Linked DNA regions of Endozoicomonas gorgoniicola. The protein of the gene in region 2 binds, or shares a complex with, the protein of the main gene of each other region. Links are inferred from orthologs where the notes say so. Each region holds a gene or a part of one and is shown on either strand. Other genes may lie near its edges. The genes, in order: dnaN and dinB.

Evidence for each region.
Region 1: the proteins of dinB (region 2) and dnaN are in contact, whole or in part, in a solved structure (PDB 1OK7), measured with the Escherichia coli proteins. The link is inferred for Endozoicomonas gorgoniicola from one-to-one orthologs.

Annotation. Positions count from the first base shown.
Region 1 is NZ_JAPFCC010000001.1:5,053,042-5,063,220, reverse strand. Bases 3,225-6,191 are described here. They hold dnaN (DNA polymerase III subunit beta), read left to right. Parts: upstream 3,225-4,139; coding sequence 4,140-5,243; downstream 5,244-6,191. Other genes in these bases: recF (DNA replication/repair protein RecF), read left to right, coding at 5,319-6,191; dnaA (chromosomal replication initiator protein DnaA), read left to right, coding at 3,225-4,021. In the rest of the region: membrane protein insertase YidC, read right to left, coding at 1-362; membrane protein insertion efficiency factor YidD, read right to left, coding at 338-679; rnpA (ribonuclease P protein component), read right to left, coding at 839-1,252; rpmH (50S ribosomal protein L34), read right to left, coding at 1,274-1,408; more of dnaA, read left to right, coding at 2,285-3,224; more of recF, read left to right, coding at 6,192-6,506; gyrB (DNA topoisomerase (ATP-hydrolyzing) subunit B), read left to right, coding at 6,499-8,913; lpcA (D-sedoheptulose 7-phosphate isomerase), read left to right, coding at 8,929-9,507; NX722_RS22625 (lysophospholipid acyltransferase family protein), read right to left, coding at 9,639-10,179. UniProt on the Escherichia coli protein: Confers DNA tethering and processivity to DNA polymerases and other proteins. Acts as a clamp, forming a ring around DNA (a reaction catalyzed by the clamp-loading complex) which diffuses in an ATP-independent manner freely and bidirectionally along dsDNA.
Region 2 is NZ_JAPFCC010000001.1:996,483-1,006,529, reverse strand. The notes cover bases 7,213-10,047. They hold dinB (DNA polymerase IV), read right to left. Parts: upstream 9,274-10,047; coding sequence 8,152-9,273; downstream 7,213-8,151. Other genes in these bases: NX722_RS04590 (lysophospholipid acyltransferase family protein), read left to right, coding at 9,649-10,047; NX722_RS04600 (DUF2721 domain-containing protein), read right to left, coding at 7,672-8,064; NX722_RS04605 (hypothetical protein), read left to right, coding at 7,213-7,586. In the rest of the region: NX722_RS04635 (MFS transporter), read right to left, coding at 1-1,070; NX722_RS04630 (ATP-grasp domain-containing protein), read right to left, coding at 1,169-2,047; NX722_RS04625 (DNA polymerase III subunit chi), read left to right, coding at 2,387-2,824; NX722_RS04620 (hypothetical protein), read left to right, coding at 2,821-3,219; single-stranded-DNA-specific exonuclease RecJ, read left to right, coding at 3,601-5,319; NX722_RS04610 (paraquat-inducible protein A), read left to right, coding at 5,431-6,048; more of NX722_RS04605, read left to right, coding at 6,159-7,212. UniProt on the Escherichia coli protein: Poorly processive, error-prone DNA polymerase involved in translesion repair and untargeted mutagenesis. Copies undamaged DNA at stalled replication forks, which arise in vivo from mismatched or misaligned primer ends.

The DNA.
Region 1 (10,179 bases), 4.1 Mb from region 2 along the record:
TCAAAGGGAGGAACCTCCTCATCTTCTTCCGGTAGCCAGGCAGGGTATTGAGGCAGGTTCAGACCGATAATATCGCCACCGGCGGGATCAATCTGAACATTCAGGGTATTTGTCTTTACGCTGACAAGTTGAGCGGATGGCGATGTATTACTATTACCGTCAATGGTAACCGTACCTGCGCTATCGGAGGAGAGTGTCGGCATATCTGAACCGCTTTGTGCGATAGAGATATTAGACATGCCTGTTATTGCTTCTTCCCCGGTTGGTCGGGCTGGTTGATTGTAATCTTCGTTCCATTGTTGGAGTGTCAGTACACCAACAACAGCTACGGCGCCTATCAGGAGTGTTCTTTGCAGATCCATGATGTCCGAGCCACAGATTCTGGTTGATGGGAATGATTGTCTGATTCTGTCCGATTGAGCCTGTCTGAGGGTTCCGGCACCGGATCGAAGCCTCCCGGATGCCAGGGATGGCAACGCAGCAGTCTTAAAATAGTGAGTTTGCTGCCTTTCAGAAAACCATGGCTGTCGAGTGCTTCCTGAGCATAAGCGGAACAGGTTGGATAAAATCGACAACGCCCTGCCATAAGAGGGCTTATGCAATAGCGATAGACCCGGATCAAACCTTTGGCGAGTAGTCTCGGCAGATCTTTGATCGTGTGTATCACGCTGTTTTGCATGTCTTTTTACTCAATCTACCCTGGACTTCAGGAGACAGTAAGGCTTAGTTCCATAAGCTGTGCTTACCAATCAAGGCAAAAGCCTTCCCTGGTGACGCAAGCGACTGGAGGCAGTGTCTACCTCCCCAGTCACCCAGCTCTACAACGTCCACCAAATTGTTAAGTGGTTTTATCCACAACTTTGGGCTGTCTGGCCTCAAGTTGCCTGGATTGTTCCCACTCACCCAGACGACGTGCCAGCTTGTGCCACTGTCTGGTTAGCAGTTTGTTTATGTCGTAGTTTTCGAGCTCATCCAAGCCTCGCCGTGCCAGTACTACGATATCCAGATGACCCAGTTCGCCCTGTTTCAGACGAAATGACTCACGAATATGTCGCTTGACACGATTTCGACCGGTGGCCTTACGGATATTCTTTTTGGCAATTACCAGACCCAGTCTGGAATGATCGTGATCACTCACTTTCGCCAGAATCAGTAAGTGCCGACTGGATACCTTGATATCAGCCCGGTCAAATACCTGCTTAAAATCAGCTGCTGAGCACAACCGCTTATCGCGGCTAAAAGCGAAGCTCACCTGACAGTCTTACTGCTTAAATCAGGCGCTCAGACGCTTACGGCCTTTAGCACGACGACGGTTGATAACAGCACGACCGTTCTTGGTAGCCATACGAGCGCGGAAACCGTGGGAACGAGCACGCTTCAGGTTAGATGGTTGAAAAGTTCTTTTCATGATGACACTACTCTTGGTTAATCGATTCCTGGTTAATCAATCTTCTCAGGAAGACGCTGTACACCCTTTATGGATATACAAAAAGACGGGCATTCTAAGGAATTGACCAATCTGCGTCAATTTGCATTTGTCAAGAGTTTGCCGCTGGACCCCATGTTGTTGCCCTTATGTTGATTAGCACCAGCCTATAGAGCCCTGCTTTTGATACTCATGATAAAAATTCAACACTCACAAAATTGTCATTTGATCTTAATTATTAACTTCTCTTTCTTCGCCAAAAAACATAGTTGATTTTATCCACCCCATCCTTCACTGATTAACAAATCAGGATCAGTTCATAAATTAAAAAAATATATATTTTTTTTGTTTAGTGTTGTTTTGTATTTATGATTGTAATTTAGCAGGCCATTTTCTGTGGATAAGCAGGCTTTTGTCAGTAATATCAAGGCCTAAGGCCTGTGTATCAAGCTGTAGAAATCACGGTATTTAGCTGTTCCTTACCTGAGGATGAGTTGTGTATAAACTAACCAGTTATGCACAGGGTAAGTTATGCAACTGGTTATACACAGCTCATTCCTATGGATTTACCCTGCTAGTAAACAGGTCTATCCACAGCAAAAAATTAATAAATAATTCACCTTAAAGACAGACTTTTTCTGTTGATAACTATATGAATTAAAGGCACAAAAAAAGTGGTGATCAGCTCTGCAATCATCTAGGGAAGGTGTGGATAACTTTTGGGCGAAAGGATACAATTGTTCGCAATACCCAGCCTTTCAGAAAGTTGTTCAGCAGGCAGGGTGATAAGCTTTATCATCATCCGGTTTCCGGGTCGCTGTCGGGCTCGTTATCAGGATCGTTTTCAGGAGAGCGCCTGTGCCCCTTGAGCTCTGGCAAAAATGCATAGATCTTCTTCAGGATGAGCTGTCATCGCAGCAGTTCAATACATGGATTCGCCCGCTAAAAGTAATGGGGGATGAGCATGACTTATGTCTGCTGGCTCCTAACCGCTTTGTATCAGACTGGGTGAAGGAGAAGTTTTTGCCGAGAGTTGAGGAAATTCTCGATGAGCTGACCGATGGACAACCACCGGCTGTAGCCCTGGCTGTGTCAAACCGCCGACCGCAATCTCTGAGTCGTCGTTCCAGCAGCAGAACGTCTTCACATGCCAGCAGTACACCTTCATTTTCTTCGCAGTTTGCTCAGCGTTCAACGGCTTCTGTTCAGGTACAGCCTTCCCCTAAACCAGCGTTTCACAACCCGATTCAGGATTCGGTGAAAAGCCCTGCGGCAGGTTCTGAGCTACAAGAGCGAACCGTTACTGAAAAGCTGGTGAACAATCTGGAAGTGAACAGAGCGTCCGAGCCTCTGTTAATGCAGGAGTCCCTGGCTGTGGATGAGCCGATGGCTGAAGAAGCTGTTGATGAAGCACAGGCCAAACCTGTAGCTAAAAAGCAGCGTAAAGTTAATCCGCTGAAAGACACTCTTAAAGATTCTATTAAAGAGGGTGGGCTTGTAACGGAAGAGCCAGACCCTTCCCGGGAAATTGTTACACCAACCCGCCAGGTTGAAGTAGAAGGTTCCATTAAGCATCACAGCTCTTTGAATACCCAGTTCACCTTTGAAACTTTTGTTGAAGGTAAATCCAACCAGTTGGCACTGGCAGCTTCTCGGCAGGTGGCAGAAAATCCGGGAGCGGCCTATAACCCACTGTTCCTTTATGGTGGTGTTGGTCTGGGTAAAACTCACCTGATGCATGCAGTAGGTAATTCTCTGGTAAAGCACAACCCGAATGCCAGAGTGGTTTACCTGCATTCAGAGCGCTTTGTGGCAGATATGGTCAAAGCTCTGCAGCTCAATGCTATCAATGACTTCAAGCGTTATTACCGGTCTGTTGATGCTTTGTTGATTGATGATATTCAATTTTTTGCGGGTAAAGAACGGTCACAGGAAGAGTTTTTCCATACTTTCAATGCGTTACTGGAAGGTGGCCAGCAGATGATCCTGACCTGTGATCGCTATCCCAAAGAAATCAGTGGTGTTGAAGAGCGTCTGAAGTCCCGCTTTGGCTGGGGACTAACCGTAGCGGTTGAACCCCCGGAACTGGAAACCCGCGTTGCGATCCTGATGAAAAAAGCAGAACAGCACCGTGTCGACCTGCCCCATGAAGCGGCTTTCTTTATTGCACAGCGTATACGCTCTAATGTTCGGGAGCTGGAAGGAGCGCTCAAGCGTGTTATTGCGAGCGCGCACTTTATGGGAAGGAAGATTGATATAGACCTGATCAGGGAGTCCCTGAAAGACCTTTTAGCCTTGCAGGACAAGCAGGTCTCTATAGATAATATTCAAAGAACAGTAGCAGAGTATTACAAAATCAAAGTTGCTGATATCTTATCCAAACGACGCAGTCGTTCTGTGGCAAGACCCCGACAGGTTGCCATGGCGCTGTCCAAGGAATTAACCAGTCACAGTCTGCCGGAAATTGGCGATGCCTACGGTGGTCGAGATCATACTACGGTGCTACATGCCTGTCGCAAAGTAAAAGAGCTAACGGGTACAGATAGTGAGATTCGGGATGACTACAAGAACCTGTTGAGATCTTTGACCAGTTAATTATTCTGATGCAGTAGTTTCTGGTGTAATAGTTTCTGGTATAAAAGTTTCAACAGATTTTATTGAATTTGAGAAAAGGGCACCGGCTCTTTTCCAGCTAGCAAGAGAAAGGAAAGCGATGAAATTTACCATTAATCGGGAAGCATTGCTGAAGCCACTGCAACTGGTGGCGGGCGTTGTAGAGCGCAGGCAGACACTACCTGTTTTGTCTAACGTCCTGATGGTGGTGGGCGGTGACCAACTCTCCCTGACAGGTACAGACCTGGAAGTGGAGCTGGTTGGCCGCGTTTCTCTGGATGATGTCACTGAAGGCGGCGAGATTACTGTTCCGGCACGTAAGCTGATGGATATCTGTAAGTCTCTTCCTGAGAACGCCATGATTGAGTTTTCTCAGGATGATCAAAGGGTTAAGGTGCGCGCCGGACGTTCACGCTTCACACTTTCCACTCTGCCAGCTAATGAATTTCCAAGCATTGAAGAAGAAGCGGGCTCAATGACCTTTACCATCGGTCAGGCCCGGATGCGTCGCCTGATTGATCGCACAGCCTTTGCTATGGCTCAACAGGATGTTCGTTACTACCTGAATGGCATGTTGCTAGAGGTCAGTCAGAACTGTCTCCGGGCTGTTGCAACCGACGGTCACCGTCTCGCTATGTGTGCAGTGGATGCCGACATTAATCAGCAGGATCGACACCAGGTGATTGTGCCTCGCAAGGGTATTATGGAAATGGCTCGCCTTCTTACCGAAGGTGACGAGATGGTGCATATCTCTCTGGGTGCTAACCATATCCGCGCCAAAGCCGGTGACTTTATTTTCACTTCCAAGCTGGTTGATGGGAAATTCCCGGATTATGATCGTGTCGTCCCTCGCGGTGGTGACAAAATTATTGTGGGTGATCGTCAACAGCTGCGTCAGGCTTTCCAGAGAGCTTCTATTCTGTCCAATGAAAAGTATCGTGGTATTCGTCTGATTCTGAATGATGGTCTGCTTAAGGTAATGGCAAACAACCCTGAGCAGGAAGAAGCAGAAGAGGAAGTGAGCCTGAGCTATCATGGAGATGCTATCGAAATTGGCTTTAACGTCAGCTATCTGTTGGACGTTCTGTCTGTTATTTCCGGTGATTCTGTGAAGATCACCCTTTCTGATCCTAACAGCAGTGCTTTGCTGGAAGAGTCCGAAGGTGGCGATTCCACTTACGTTGTTATGCCGATGCGTCTGTAAATAATGTATGAAAATGCACAGCTCTCAAATATCGACACATCCTGTTAAGTCGCTGTTTTCTTCCGAGGGTTGTGCATGACCATCCATAAATTGATGGTTAAAGATATTCGTAATCTCGAATCTTTAACCATACAGCCCTCTCCTTCCATCAACATTCTTTATGGCCTGAACGGTAGTGGCAAGACCAGCGTACTTGAGGCTATCCATCTACTGGGGCTAGCTCGTTCTTTTCGCAGTAACAGGGTAAAGCCAGTTATTCGCAGGGATCAGCCAAAATGTACTGTTTTTGGTCAGATTCGCCATTCAGGCAGTGCGATGTTGAATGTGGGCGTATCCAGAGCCTTGCAGGATGAGAACTTCCAGATACGAGTGTCTGGTGAGAACTTAAGGTCGACTTCTGAGCTGGCACGACACCTGCCCTTGCAGTTAATCAATCCCGATACTTTTCGGTTACTGGAAGGCTCTCCGAAAGACCGAAGACAGTTTTTAGATTGGGGAGTGTTTCACGTGAAACAGCGTGATTTTATTCCTCTCTGGAAACGCTTGCAGAAGGCGCTCAAACAGCGGAATAGTTTGCTTCGTCATGGTAGACTATCCAGTTCTATTAATCGTTCTGTTCCCGATAAGATTCGCTCTGAACTTCCTGTCTGGGATGCTGAACTGGTGAAAGCTTCAGAAGCTGTTCATCTGTTAAGGCAAGAGTATTTTGAGCAGTTGGCGCCAGTCTTTCATGAAGTGCTCGGACAATTAACAGATCTTGAAGGTATTAAGCTCAGTTATTACCGGGGGTGGGACAGGTTACGCTCTTTTGCTGAAGTACTTGCAGAAGGAATGGAGAGAGATATTCAGTCCGGTTTCTCGCATTCAGGACCTCAGCGAGCCGATATTCGGGTAAAAATAGATGGCATAAATGCCATTGATATTCTTTCGCGTGGACAGTTAAAGCTGGTTGTCTGCGCGTTAAAGTTGGCACAAGGCTTGTTGTTCTATCAAAAGACCGGCAAGCAATGCGTTTTTCTGGTGGACGACCTACCATCGGAGCTGGACGCTCCTCACCGGAAAGCTCTGTGTTCAATACTACAAAATATGAAAAGCCAGGTGTTTATCACCTGTGTCGAGCAATCTGCACTGTCTGATTGCTGGCTGCCTGAAGTCAATGTCAAAGTGTTTCACGTGAAACAAGGGCGACTGGAGGCTAATGAGCAAATCTATCCTGGGCGTGAGATTCGCCAGGCTGAATCGTTGGAGATAGAGCATGAGTGAACAAAACTACGATGCGTCCAATATTAAGGTGCTGAAAGGCCTGGATGCCGTTCGTAAGCGCCCGGGTATGTATATTGGTGACACGGATGATGGTACAGGTCTGCACCACATGGTGTTTGAGGTAGTTGATAACTCAATTGACGAGGCCCTTGCGGGCTACTGTGACCAGATCACTGTTATCATTCATCCGGACGAATCCATTACCGTGAAGGATAATGGCCGTGGTATTCCGGTAGATATCCATGAAGAAGAAGGTGTCTCTGCTGCCGAAGTTATCATGACAGTCCTGCATGCCGGTGGTAAGTTTGATGACAACACTTACAAGGTGTCCGGTGGTCTGCATGGCGTAGGGGTATCGGTTGTTAATGCTCTGTCAAAAGAACTGAAAATGACCATTCGCCGTGGTGGACAGGTTCATCATCAGGTGTATATGCATGGTGTTCCTCAGGAGCCTATGAAAGTCATCGGTGAAACTGAAAACAGCGGTACAGAGATTCATTTCATCCCATCCGAAGAAACCTTCAACAATATTCAGTTCAGCTACGATATTCTGGCTAAGCGACTGCGTGAGTTGTCGTTCCTGAACTCCGGTGTTTACATCAAACTGGTGGATGAGCGCACCGGTAAGGAAGATGACTTCCGCTATGAAGGTGGTCTGAGCGCATTTGTTGAGTATCTGAATACCAACAAGACGAACATAAATAAGGTGTTCCATTTCAACATAAATCGTGAAGACGGTGTTGGTGTTGAAGTGGCTTTGCAATGGAATGATGGCTTTCAAGAAAGCATCTATAGCTTCACCAACAACATTCCACAGCGTGATGGCGGTACTCATCTGGCGGGTTTCCGTGCAGCCCTGACCCGAAGCCTGAATGGCTATATTGAGCGGGAAGGTTTTGCCAAGAAGCAGAAAGTTTCCACTTCTGGTGATGATGCCCGCGAAGGTCTGACGGCTATTATTTCTGTGAAGGTACCGGACCCCAAGTTCTCTTCCCAGACCAAAGACAAGCTGGTGTCATCTGAAGTAAAAACAGCCGTAGAACAGGAAATGAGTAAATACTTTTCTGATTACCTGCTGGAAAATCCTCAGGAATCCAAAGCGGTTGTTAACAAAATGCTGGATGCTGCACGCGCCCGTGAAGCGGCCCGTAAAGCTCGTGAAATGACCCGGCGGAAAGGTGCTCTGGATATTGCCGGTCTGCCAGGAAAGCTGGCTGACTGTCAGGAAAAAGATCCGGCACTGTCAGAACTGTATATTGTGGAGGGTGACTCTGCGGGTGGTTCTGCCAAGCAGGGGCGTAACCGTAAGACCCAGGCTATTCTTCCGCTGAAAGGTAAAATTCTGAACGTAGAGAAGGCTCGCTTCGACAAGATGCTGTCTTCTGCTGAAGTAGGTACTTTGATCACAGCTATGGGCTGTGGCATTGGGCGTTCCGAATTCAATATAGAAAAGCTGCGTTATCACAACATCATTATCATGACGGATGCGGATGTTGATGGTTCTCACATTCGTACACTGCTGCTGACTTTCTTCTTCCGTCAAATGCCTGAGCTGATTGAAAACGGCTATGTCTACATCGCTCAACCACCTCTGTACAAGATCAAGCGTGGAAAGCAAGAACAGTACCTGAAAGACGAAACTGCACTCAGTGAATACCTGACGCAGGCAGCGCTGGAAAATGCCAGCATGCATGTGAATGAAAATGCTCCGGGTATAGCCGATGAACCTCTGGAAAATCTGGTGAAAGAGTACCGTCAGGTGATAGCAGGGATCGAGCGACTGTCCCGTCTGTACCCTATGGATATCATGAAGGAATTGATTTACATGCCTGAGGTGGAAGAAACCAGCCTTGGTAATGAAGCCTTTATGAAAAACTGGACAGACAAACTGAATGAACGTGTTCAGAAGATTGATCTGGCTGGTCGCACTATTACTTTCGAATGCATTGAAGATCGTGAGCATCACGCCTGGCTGCCCAAAGTGACTATTCTGGCGCACGGTATTCCGTCTGAATACACCTGGAGAAATGATTTCTTCTCCTCCGGCGATTATCGAGCAATCGTCAAGCTGGGTGAGCAGTTGCAGGGGCTGCTGGAAGAAAATGCTTTCTTCCAGAAAGGTGAACGTAAAAAGGAAACAACCTCGTTTGAAGATGGCCTTGAATGGTTGATGGTTGAATCGACCAAACGGGTTGGTATCCAGCGTTATAAAGGTTTGGGTGAGATGAATCCGGATCAGCTCTGGGAAACCACCATGGACCCGGATGTGCGCCGGATGCTGCGAGTGACCATTGAAGATGCGATTGCTGCCGACCAGATCTTTAACACCTTGATGGGCGATCAGGTTGAGCCTCGTCGTGACTTTATTGAAACCAACGCTCTGCGTGTGGCAAACCTTGACGTGTGATGATAGGAAGTCGCTATGTACCAGTCACTTATTCGACAAGAACTTGAAGAAGCACAACAGGTGCTGGATCGTTTCCTGAACGACGAAAGCTGTATCAATGCCATTAATGATGCAGCCAGACTGATTGCTGACTCATTTAAAAATCGAGGTAAGGTTATTTCCTGCGGCAATGGCGGCTCTCATTGTGATGCCATGCATTTTGCGGAAGAGTTGACCGGTCGTTATCGAGATAATCGTCCAGCCTACCCGGCTATTGCTATTTCAGATGTCAGTCACCTGTCCTGCGTATCCAATGACTATGGCTATGACCATGTCTTTTCCCGCTACATTGAAGGGGTCGGGTTTGAAGGCGATGTCCTTCTGGGAATCAGCACCAGCGGAAACTCCGGAAATATCATCACAGCCATTGAAGCAGCCAGAAAAAAAGGCATGAAGGTTGTTTTATTAAGCGGTAAGGACGGAGGCAAGATGACTGGAATGGCAGATGTAGAAATACGGGTGCCACATTTTGGCTATGCTGATCGAATTCAGGAAGTTCATATCAAAGCGATTCACATCATGATTCAGCTGATTGAAAAGCTGATGGCGGAATAGTATTTGGCTGTTGGCTGTTGGCTGTATGGACAGCTAAAAGCTAAAAGCCAATAGCCGAAAATAGATAAACAAAAAAATGCCCTCATCCCGATGGAATGAGGGCATTTTTTATTTGGGTGATTGTTAAATGTTCAGCGGTGGTTCATTTCTTCAAGCGCCTTTTCAATCCACTGCCTGGACTCCTCATTCAACTGAGCAGGCGTTTTATCTTCAATACTGATTTCCTTACCAATATGCACCGTGATAGTACCAGGACGCTTTATCCATGACGTGTTGGGCCAGCAACTACCGGCGTTGTGTGCGACAGGCAAGATATTCCTTTCCGCTTTACGAGCCAGATTAATGCCTCCCCGGGAAAACTTACCCAGCTCGCCATTAGGGATTCGTGTCCCTTCGGGGAAAATCAAGACCCAGACATTGTTTTCCAAAGCCTGCTTGCCTTGCTCTACGATTTGTTGCAGAGAACGCCTGGGGTCATCACGATCAATAGCAATGGGTTTGATCAGTCGAAAAGCCCAGCCAAAAAAAGGAATGTTCAGCAGTGATTTTTTTATCACCTGGGTTTGAGGTGTAAACAGCGTCTGCAGGAAGAAGGTTTCCCAGGAACTCTGATGGTTACTGACGATGACACAGGGAGTGTCCGGAATATTCTCCTTTCCCTTAATTTCCCAC
Region 2 (10,047 bases):
CCTAATCTATTCATACTGCTTCCGACACTTAAGGCAAAACCTTTCATAGATGCCTTCTGGTGGTGAGTCAGTAGCGATAACGGCAGCGTATTGGTTACCCCAAGGGCACATCCCCACAAAACAGAGGCACATACCGCTGAAGCAAAATTCTGGGCGAACCCGTAAATAACTTGAGCAGCAGCCGCTGAAAACAGTGCAATGACAAGCCCGCATATAAGGTAACGGACGTTTTTATTGTGACGGTCTTCCACTTTGCCCCAGATAGGTGCCACCAAAAAAACCATTGCAGCCATAGCCGCATATAAAGTGCCCGTTTGTAAATTATTACCACTTAATTGATCAATAACATAAAGAGCAAAAAATGAGGCACTCATTCGACGGAGTATTTTAGTTGAGACAACCAAAAGATAACAATAAGAGTTAAATGGCGTTAATAATTTTAAAAAAACGCTAAATTTTAACTTAGCCTTATCCTTCCCTTTATTGATCAAGGGAGATTCTGAGAGAAAAAAAACACAAGCAACGGTTAACAGAAACAATGTAACTGAAGCAATAGTGAAAATGAGATAATAATTAAAATAGTGAGATATAAATCCACCAAAGACAGGCCCCAGTATCGTTCCGGTTGCCATCATAGACTGAACTTTTCCAATTAAAAAGCTATGCTCTCCGTCAGGTTTTTTACTGACCAAAAATGCCTGCGCTACGGCTGTATAGCCAGTAAATGCGCCCTGCACAAGGCGAAGAACAAAGATCTCGACAATGTGGTCGGTAAAAATCAGCAACGTCTGAACAATAGCAAGCGCTACTGTACAACGAATGATCATTTTTTTATAACCCAGAAAGCTCCCCATATAACCCCAAAACGGTATGGCCAGCACTGAGGCGACAAAAGGAGCCAGATAAATGACGGTGCTCCACAGAACCAGACTGGAATGACTGTGTTCGGGAAGATAGAGTTTCAGAATAAGGGGCCAATAAGGGTCGGTCATACTGATGCAGGTAATCACCAGGAATTCACCGAATAAAACCAGCCTTATCTGAGAATTGATTGATAGCTTGAATGTCATTTCGTATTGGCGATGACAGTGGGTCAAGTCCGGCGCCAAGCCTGCAAAAGACACGGTCAAAGATAGTTTACAGGTTCGTTCTACGCAAACCCGGCTCTTTAAGTGGACTGAGATAAGAAGAGAAGTGTTTCACGGGCTAAGTTATGGCCTGTCGGTTTTTCTATTCGATCAAATCGAGCCGCTAAGTTGACTTCACTGACTTCGTAACCCTCGTCACCGTAAAGCAAATCAACCCCTCCCAGGCTGAAGTCTAAAGCCTGACAAGTTTGCTCCACAATTTTCGACATCTGTGAGTCAATATCAATAGCCCGAACGGATGCTCCGAGAGAGATATTAGCCCTTCTTGATTTTCCACCCGCATCTCGCTCAACAGCAGTAAACGCCTTTCCCCCAAGGACAAATACACGAATATCCTTACCTAAACTTTTTGTACAGCAACGCTGCACAAGTGCACGAGCCCCCTCTCTGCTTACCGAGTTATAAAGACCAATGAGTTCATCCAGTTGATGTTGGTTATCAACAAAAACCACGGATTGACCGCGTGCAGATCTGGTTTCTTTAAAGACCAGAGGCCAGCCCAGTTCATCCGCGATTCGGGACGAGTCAACCTGTCCATTTAGCAGAACCGTTGCTGGTGTCGGGACACCATTTTTTTGTAAAAACAGATAAGTCGTAAACTTATCCATGGACTTTTCAAAACATCGGTACGAGTTAAGCACTCTGGTGTCGCTGAACAGTTCAAGAGCCTGCATGCAGCTCAGCGTATGAGAGGTCACCGTTGAGCTACCCGTTTTGCAATAAAACACATCAGGAAGATCTCGGGAAAGCTCATTGTTACCAAAATAAAGTGTTCCTTCTTTTACCTGAAACTGAAGATCCGATGGTTTAACAAAATCAACTTCGATACCTAAGTGCTTTGCTTCTTCCCTGATGCGCTGAATGGATTGAGCTGCAAAATCTAATTTGGTTGTAACCATACAGATCTTCATACTATCTCCATACTACCTACGAACCTTTTTGAGCGAACGGAAAAAGGGTAATCTGGTTGAGTGATATCTTATGAACCAACGTTAAGTAACTGCCGAAGGGCATCTACCCAGCCTGCCCATAATTACAGATACTGAAGCCTTTAACTTTGAGATGCTAGTTTGACATTACTTCCCCTCTGCCCGAGGGTAGGTCTACAACGAGACAGAAAGAAGATAGCACATATCAACCCTGACGGGCTGAAGAAATTCACCTCCCTGCTATTTCGCAGGGAGTCCTCTTTCAGTTTCAACCTTTCCTCCCTGCCCGTTTCCGATTACACTCTGACGATGCCTCGAGTTACCTTCTACCTGCTGCAACAACAGTCTACCAAGGCTGTACGAGACTTCGCCTGTCGCCTGACTGACAAGGCGTGGCGTTCCGGTATGCCTGTACACATTCATACAGACAATGCCATCCAGTGCGAAACCATGGATCGACTGTTATGGGAGTGGCGGGAAGATCGCTTTCTTCCCCATGAAATCAGAAGTGATGACAACAATGCCCCCATCACCCTGGGGCATACCGACCCCGGCAACATTAAGGGCGCTCTGCTGATCAACCTCGCGTCTGGTATTCCTGGTTTTTATAAAAATTTCCATCGTACCTGCGAAATTGTTGATAAGAGCCCCGGACCTGTAGAAGCCCTGAGGCAGAAATTTCGTGATTACAAAACCGACGGTATTAAACCTGAACTGCACGATATTTCTGCAGGAGGTCAGCATTGAATACTGAAAAAACCAGCGACCTGTTAAACGAACTGGAACGTCTCAAAGTTTTGCTGGATAAAAACAGCGCATTCGAAAAGACCAGCGAGAACATCCCTGTGCTGACCGATGTGATTGATGGACAAACACCAGCAGAATCAGGGCGACAAACCGTAGCCGTGATTAACCTGGGTGAACCCGGCAGCATTAACGATAACGATAACAATGACGACAGTACCACCGAGCTGCGCCATCAGCTCCGCACTGAAGGCCGTCGCATGATTCGCAATCTGATTGATGAAGAGCTGGTTCGTATTGAAAGCCGCCTGAGCAAAGAGCTGAACAGTCATCTTGAACAGCTGCTCGATGAAATCCAGCCGGTCTCTGAACCTCCCACTTCGCCGTGGGAACCATAGATTCATCGACATTAGTTTAAACTGGAAGCCTGCCCAACTCCGGGTCAGGCTTCGTCTCCAGCCACTAACTGTAAACACCTGTCGTTCATAGGTGTTAGAACTACAGTACATAGTAAAAATATAATAGTGAACTGTCGTGACTTTTGAGACAGGATCATACTGATTCTTTGAGGGTTAACTTTGGTTTTGTTTGTTGGTGGTACTTCAAACTTAAACCGCTTTCGTCGTAAGGGGCTGGAGTCGCAACACGCTGGCTGAAAGAGATTAGCAACCCGTATGAAAACGAACTGTAGAGAACCGCTCATTAGCGAATTGAACTATTGAGTATCGAGCAGTGATTGCGCATCATTAAGCAGATCACTGTCCTGCTTTCTGGCTACCATGCAAAAACAGATTATCCGTCGAGACGTCACTGAATTACTGTCTTCCTCTCTGCCTCCCCTGCTGGCGCGTATTTATGCCGCCCGGGGGATATCCAGTGAAGACGAAATAGCACGCCAGTTAAAAGGGCTGCACCATTACACCCATCTGAAAGATATTGATGTCGCAGCCCGCATTCTTGCCGATGCCATTGCTGAGCAGAAGAAGATTCTGATAGTTGGTGATTTTGACTGCGATGGAGCCACCAGCAGCGCCCTCGGTGTACTGGCTATTCGCGCCATGGGCGGACAGGTGGATTACCTGGTACCCAACCGTTTTGAATACGGCTATGGCTTAACCCCTGAAATTGTTACAGTCGCAGAATCCTTTCAGCCAAAGGTTCTGGTAACGGTCGATAACGGCATCTCCAGCCTTTCAGGTGTTACCGCTGCCAGGGAAAGAGGCTGGCAGGTTGTAGTCACCGATCACCACCTTGCCGGGCGAGAGCTGCCTGACGCAGATGCTATTGTGAACCCAAACCAGCCCGACTGCCCGTTCCCGGGCAAAAACACAGCAGGTGTCGGCATAATTTTTTATGTTATGTGCGCCCTGCGTACAACGCTGAACCAGCGCGGCTGGTTTGATCATCGCCCTGCCTTCAACCCTTTCGACCTGCTGGACCTGGTGGCGCTCGGCACCGTTGCCGATGTTGTCAGTCTGGACAAAAACAACCGAATTCTTGCCCACCAGGGGCTGGCAAGAATTCGTGCCGGCCATTGTCGCCCCGGTATCAAAGCGTTGATCGACGTATCCGGTCGCAGCCAGTCCAGACTGGTTGCCAGCGATCTTGGCTTTGCACTGGGACCAAGACTCAATGCAGCTGGTCGCCTGGACGATATGTCCACCGGCATCGAACTGCTGCTCACTCCACATATAGAACAAGCCAGAGAGATTGCCTCTGAGCTGGACAGCCTGAACCGGGACAGAAAGGATATTGAGGCTGGAATGCAGCAAGAAGCAATGGCCGAACTCGCCAAACTCAACCTGGACAAGAGTACAGAACTGCCTTGGGGAGTCAGCCTGTATCAACAGGGCTGGCATCAGGGCGTTATCGGTATTCTGGCTTCGCGGATCAAAGATAAACTGCACCGTCCGGTGATTGCTTTTGCGGCTGCGGATAACGGTGAACTGAAAGGTTCGGCCCGCTCTGTCAAAGGCCTGCACATGCGTGACGCCCTTGATGCCATTGCCAGGGAGCATCCGGATCTGATCATAAAATTTGGCGGCCACGCCATGGCAGCAGGATTAAGCATTAAGCAGGATGGATTTACAGCGTTCTCAGACTGTTTTGACAAAATCGTTCGCAAACAGCTGGATGCCGATGATCTGGAGGCGGAAATTCACACCGACGGAACACTGGAAAGTCATGACTTCACCCTGCAGACCGCACAGATGCTGAGAGAGGCCGGCCCCTGGGGGCAAAGCTTTCCCGAACCGAGTTTTGATGGTCGTTTTCAACTGATACAACAGCGCTTAGTGGGACAGAAGCATCTGAAGATGGTCTTAAAAATTCCTGACAGCGAGTTCTATCTGGACGGTATCGCCTTCAATATCGATCCCCAGCTCTGGCCAGACCCTGCTGTCAACCGTATCCATGCCGTCTACAAACTGGATATCAACGAATTCCGCGGGCAGCAATCCCTGCAATTACTGGTTGATTATTTTGAGCCTTTAGCCTGAAAAAGCCTTTAGCCCAAAAAAGCTGTTAACCGGGCCAGCCAGCGTTTGCATAACCTGCTTTTTACTCTAATCTGGTGTGATCAGGACAAATGCTTACCGCTGGCTATAACAATGATGACAACAACCAACCGAATAAAAAAACTCGCACCACTGATTATTTTACTGCTCTCCCTTGCCCTGCTTATACCAGGCATTACTCAGCCATTAATCACCCTGCAGGCGTCACTCAGCCACCAGGCTCTGGTGGAAACAGGTAAAACCCTGGTTGAGCAGCAGGACATGCACCCAGCCATGAAATCCATGGCCAGACAGTTTCTGGGCAGCCTGAGAGTCAGCGGTGACAGCCTGGTTTACGACAAGACCCGCAGCATCCTGGGAACTGCTGAAGACCTCTGGCAATTTGGCTATCGCTTTGTTGCTGTTCTGATTCTGGTGTTCAGCGTCGTGATTCCAGCCATTAAGTCTGTTTTGTTGATGGCCGCCTGTCTTTCACAATCATCTGCCACCCTGCTCAAGGTCAACACCCTGCTAAGCAAATGGTCCATGTCGGATGTCTTTGCCATGGGGGTGATTATTGCCCTGCTGGCAGCCAATGCCGCCTCGTCGGAAAGTGCAGCAATTAACTTCAATGCACAGTTACACAACGGCTTCTACTGGTTTGTCGCCTACTGTCTTTTATCCAGTGCAGGCTCTCAGATTCTGGTCAGAAATTATTCTGAAATAAACTGACCATGGCTGTGCAAATTCAAATGTAACCGACTCTATGAACTAGACTTCTATCCGTGTCATCAAACGATGATATTTTACTTGTACAAAGTTCCGTTCAAGGGGTCCAGTTTATGCACACTCCTAAAGTGCTGCCTGTATTTGCAGCGTTTTTTGTTTTCATACTCAATGCTGCGTATGGAGGGGATTTGACAGGCAAAGTAGAAGACAAGGAAGTCGTTAGTTTAGTGCCCGGTGATTACGGCAGCATAAAAGTGTTATCCGTATACCATCCCCCAAGCAGTGAACCAACACCACCTGATACTCCATCAGGCACCTTCCCGGAACAAGAGCAAACAGTTGTAGAAAATGAGGAGAGCCTAGACGAGACAGATAAAAAGCCTTCAGAAGACTCTTCAGAAGATACTTCAGCTCAATCCGCTGCAGAGTCCCAGGAAAAAAAAGAACCAACAGAAGATCCTGAACCCCAGTCAAGCACAACCACTCCGGAGACTCCCGAAGCTGTCAGCAGCAACGCTCAGCCTTTATTAGACTTTTACGGTAATCTGGATCATTTGAGTATCAGATCGGTACCGGGCTCTCCACATCTGATGTCTATCCATAATGACCAAAATACATCAAGTAATACTGTGTATTTAAGCGTTGATGATTCTCGGGAAGACCAGTCTGGCCCAGGCAATGAGAATTCAGCAGAGCCATTTTTCAACCGTGTAGAAAATTATGTAAGTGGAAGCGATCAATCTGATAAAAACAAAGAAGCAGCGCGAACACTTATAACCGCATTAACTACTCCAGCATTCATTCTACCACTTCAAGAAATGGCACAGCTGGGAACCGTTCAATGGTATAACCTTTGCACAAACAGAGTCGGCACAGCCATTCGGCGGGTTTTAGGACAATATATTAATCGTTTTTCCGGCTACACGGTCATCACAACAGAGATAAGGGTACCAACACCAAATCAAGGATATACGTATGACCGTGGATCAGACTCACATACTGCCTCTGAGTCTGGCGATGGCATTGAAGTCAGCTACAGTTCCAGCCAGCCAAAAGAAAATTATCACAAAGTTAAGTTCACACTCGCTCTTCCAGGCTCTTACGACGCGCATACCCTTGGTGCTGTAACACCCACCTGTAGCGATGGTAAGAAAGATATAACCAAAAAAGAGGATGACGATGATAACACTGATGAGAGCAAGTCCAGATGGCGTATATTCTATTATCCCATGAAGTTCTTAAGTCTATTCACAGGTACCGCAAAGAAACAAAGTGATCAACAATCTCCAAAAACTACAGGAAATGGGAAACAAGGCTCAATGCTTGCTGAAAACTCAATCCCGTTACTACTTAAGCAGCTTTTAAACAACCGATATGATACCAGTTATCCGCATGAGGAAGACTCGTCATTACTAACGTTAAAGCACAACGTTGAAACTACCAAATGGATTAACCAGGGTCTGAAGATCCAATCTGCTAACGGTTTAAAGTCAGGTTTAAATCCTGCCAATCAGGCGAACCAGGGAATTATGGGCTACTAATTATGGGCTGCTAAGAGAAGCGTCGCCCAATTAACTACAACACCTGATCACGAAGCCCTGGTTGATCAGGTGTTGTGCAAATCATTTAATGGTCCATCTGCTGAACCTGCAGCTCCAGTGCATCAATCGATATTTTGATTTCCATCAGGCAGATCACCAAAGAAACCAACAAAAAAAGCAGGCTCAGGCCGAAAATAATGAACCCCCACTGAAACAGGTTTAAGTGCAGCAAAAACATCACCAGCACACAACTGATAAAACTCATGATTCCAGTCCCCTGCATGTGTTTAATCAGCTTCATTCGCCGCCGCAGGTTTTCCAGCTGCCCCCTGATAACGGGACTGTTTGGATTATTCTGGTCTTCTTCGTGCAAAGTTCGGATCAGAGAGGCAAGCGCCAGAAATTTGTTGGTGTAAGAGAGAAATAGCAGGGAAATTGCCGGAAACAACAAAGCTGGCGTGGTAAGGGTCAACTGCATAAAACAACCAGTAAGGACAAATAAAAAAAACCATTATTTCGATATATACCTGGCTGTCAAATCATTTCAAACAGCTTCTCATACCAGTCAAAGCCCGGGTCGTTTCCGCTCAAACAGTTCCAGTTGCAAAAATCGTTCTGGCGCACGCAGGTCAATCAGCCGCACCCCCAGCCCCAGCAACCGAACCGGCTTATTACCCCGCTCCCATGCCCTGACCATCAGGGTTTTGAAATGTTCTTCAGCATCCAGGTCATCCCGATCAGGAATCTCTTCCAGCGTCGTCTGGTTGAAGTCTGAAAATTTAACTTTTACAAAGCGTTTCTGCACAGCGTATTCAGAATTGATCCCGGAAAATCGCTGCGCCAGATCATCCAGCAGAGGCTTTACCTTAGCGACAATATCAGCCTCATCCAGAAGATCAGTGTCGTAGGTATGTTCAACCGAAAGGGATTTACGCCGCCGCCCGGTTTCCACCGGACGCTCATCCACTCCACGAGCCATCTCCCAGAGGCGCTCGCCAAAAGTGCCGAACCAGCGACATAGCTCCAGGGGAGAATACTGTCGTAGCTGACCACAGGTAAAAATACCTTTATTGTTCATTTTTTCAGTGGTTACTTTACCAACGCCGTGTATCCGCTCAACCGGAAGTTCAAAGACAAAGTCCTCAACATCTGTGGGCGGGATTACAAATAAACCATTTGGTTTATTCCAGTCGCTGGCTATTTTGGCAAGAAATTTATTGGGTGCAGCGCCTACAGAAACCGTTATACCCACCTCCTCCCTGACCGCCCGCATAATGTCCTGTGCCATGAGTGTGGCACTGCCTTTGCACAACTGAACACCGGTGACATCCAGATAGGCTTCATCAAGCGACAGAGGTTCGATAAGTGAGGTATAGCGCTGAAAGATGTCGTGCATCTTCTTCGAAGCTTCTTTATAGAGTTCAAATCGTGGAGGAATAATTTTTAGCTCTGGGCATAACCTGATGGCCTGAAATGACGCCATGGCAGAGCGAACTCCCGCCTCTCTGGCAGCGTAACTGCAGGTGGCGATTACTCCACGTCGCTCTGGCCTGCCACCAACGGCAAAAGCCTTTCCTTTTAACGAACTATCTTCACGCTCTTCTACCGAGCAGTAAAATGCATCTGCATCTACGTGCAGAATTTTACGATTTTCTCCAGGTATTGAAGTAGAAAGCTGATCAGACATAACAGGTCAGTTACACAACAGGTTCATTACATCTATGTTACTGATTCATTGGCTTAATACGCAAGAAAAACTGTTTTTTTATACAGTGTAAAATGCCTGCTCAGACAATCATGGAACAAAAGTATTTATTTTTGGCAATAGCCACTTCCCCGTATTCCCATGTTATCCAGAAAGGCGTTGAATGCGCTCCAATGACTTCATTGCCGGGTCAGAAGACCATCATTTATCCAAAGCCCGATGGTGACTCAGGCAGGTTCCTTTACCGAGCCATTCCTCATAAGTGTGCTGAGTCAGTGTACTTATGAGGAATGCCTCATAACCCTTGTTGTTTAAACAACATTGCTATTTTCCAACGAGAGAATCACGGCACTGCAAATGCGCTTTACGATTTTCAATACACCGGTTATTCACCCGTTATGTGTCCTGATTGCCAGACTGGGACTGTTTTTGTCCGGCTGGAAAGTGGAAGGTAAAAAGCCCAAGGCACCAAGGTTTATCCTTATCGCTGCACCACACACCAGCAACTGGGACTTTTTCTATGGTATTGCCATTGGCCTGTGTACCGGCGTCCACTGCTACTGGACGGGCAAATCCAGCCTGTTCTGGGGGCCTTTTGGACCCATCATGCGCTGGCTGGGTGGCATTGCCGTCGACCGAACAAAGCCGAAAAGCATGGTAGAGCAGACGGTTTGTGCCTTCAAAGGCAACAAACAGCTGCGTCTGGTCATCTGCCCGGAAGGCACTCGTGCCAAAGGGGATCGCTGGCGCACCGGT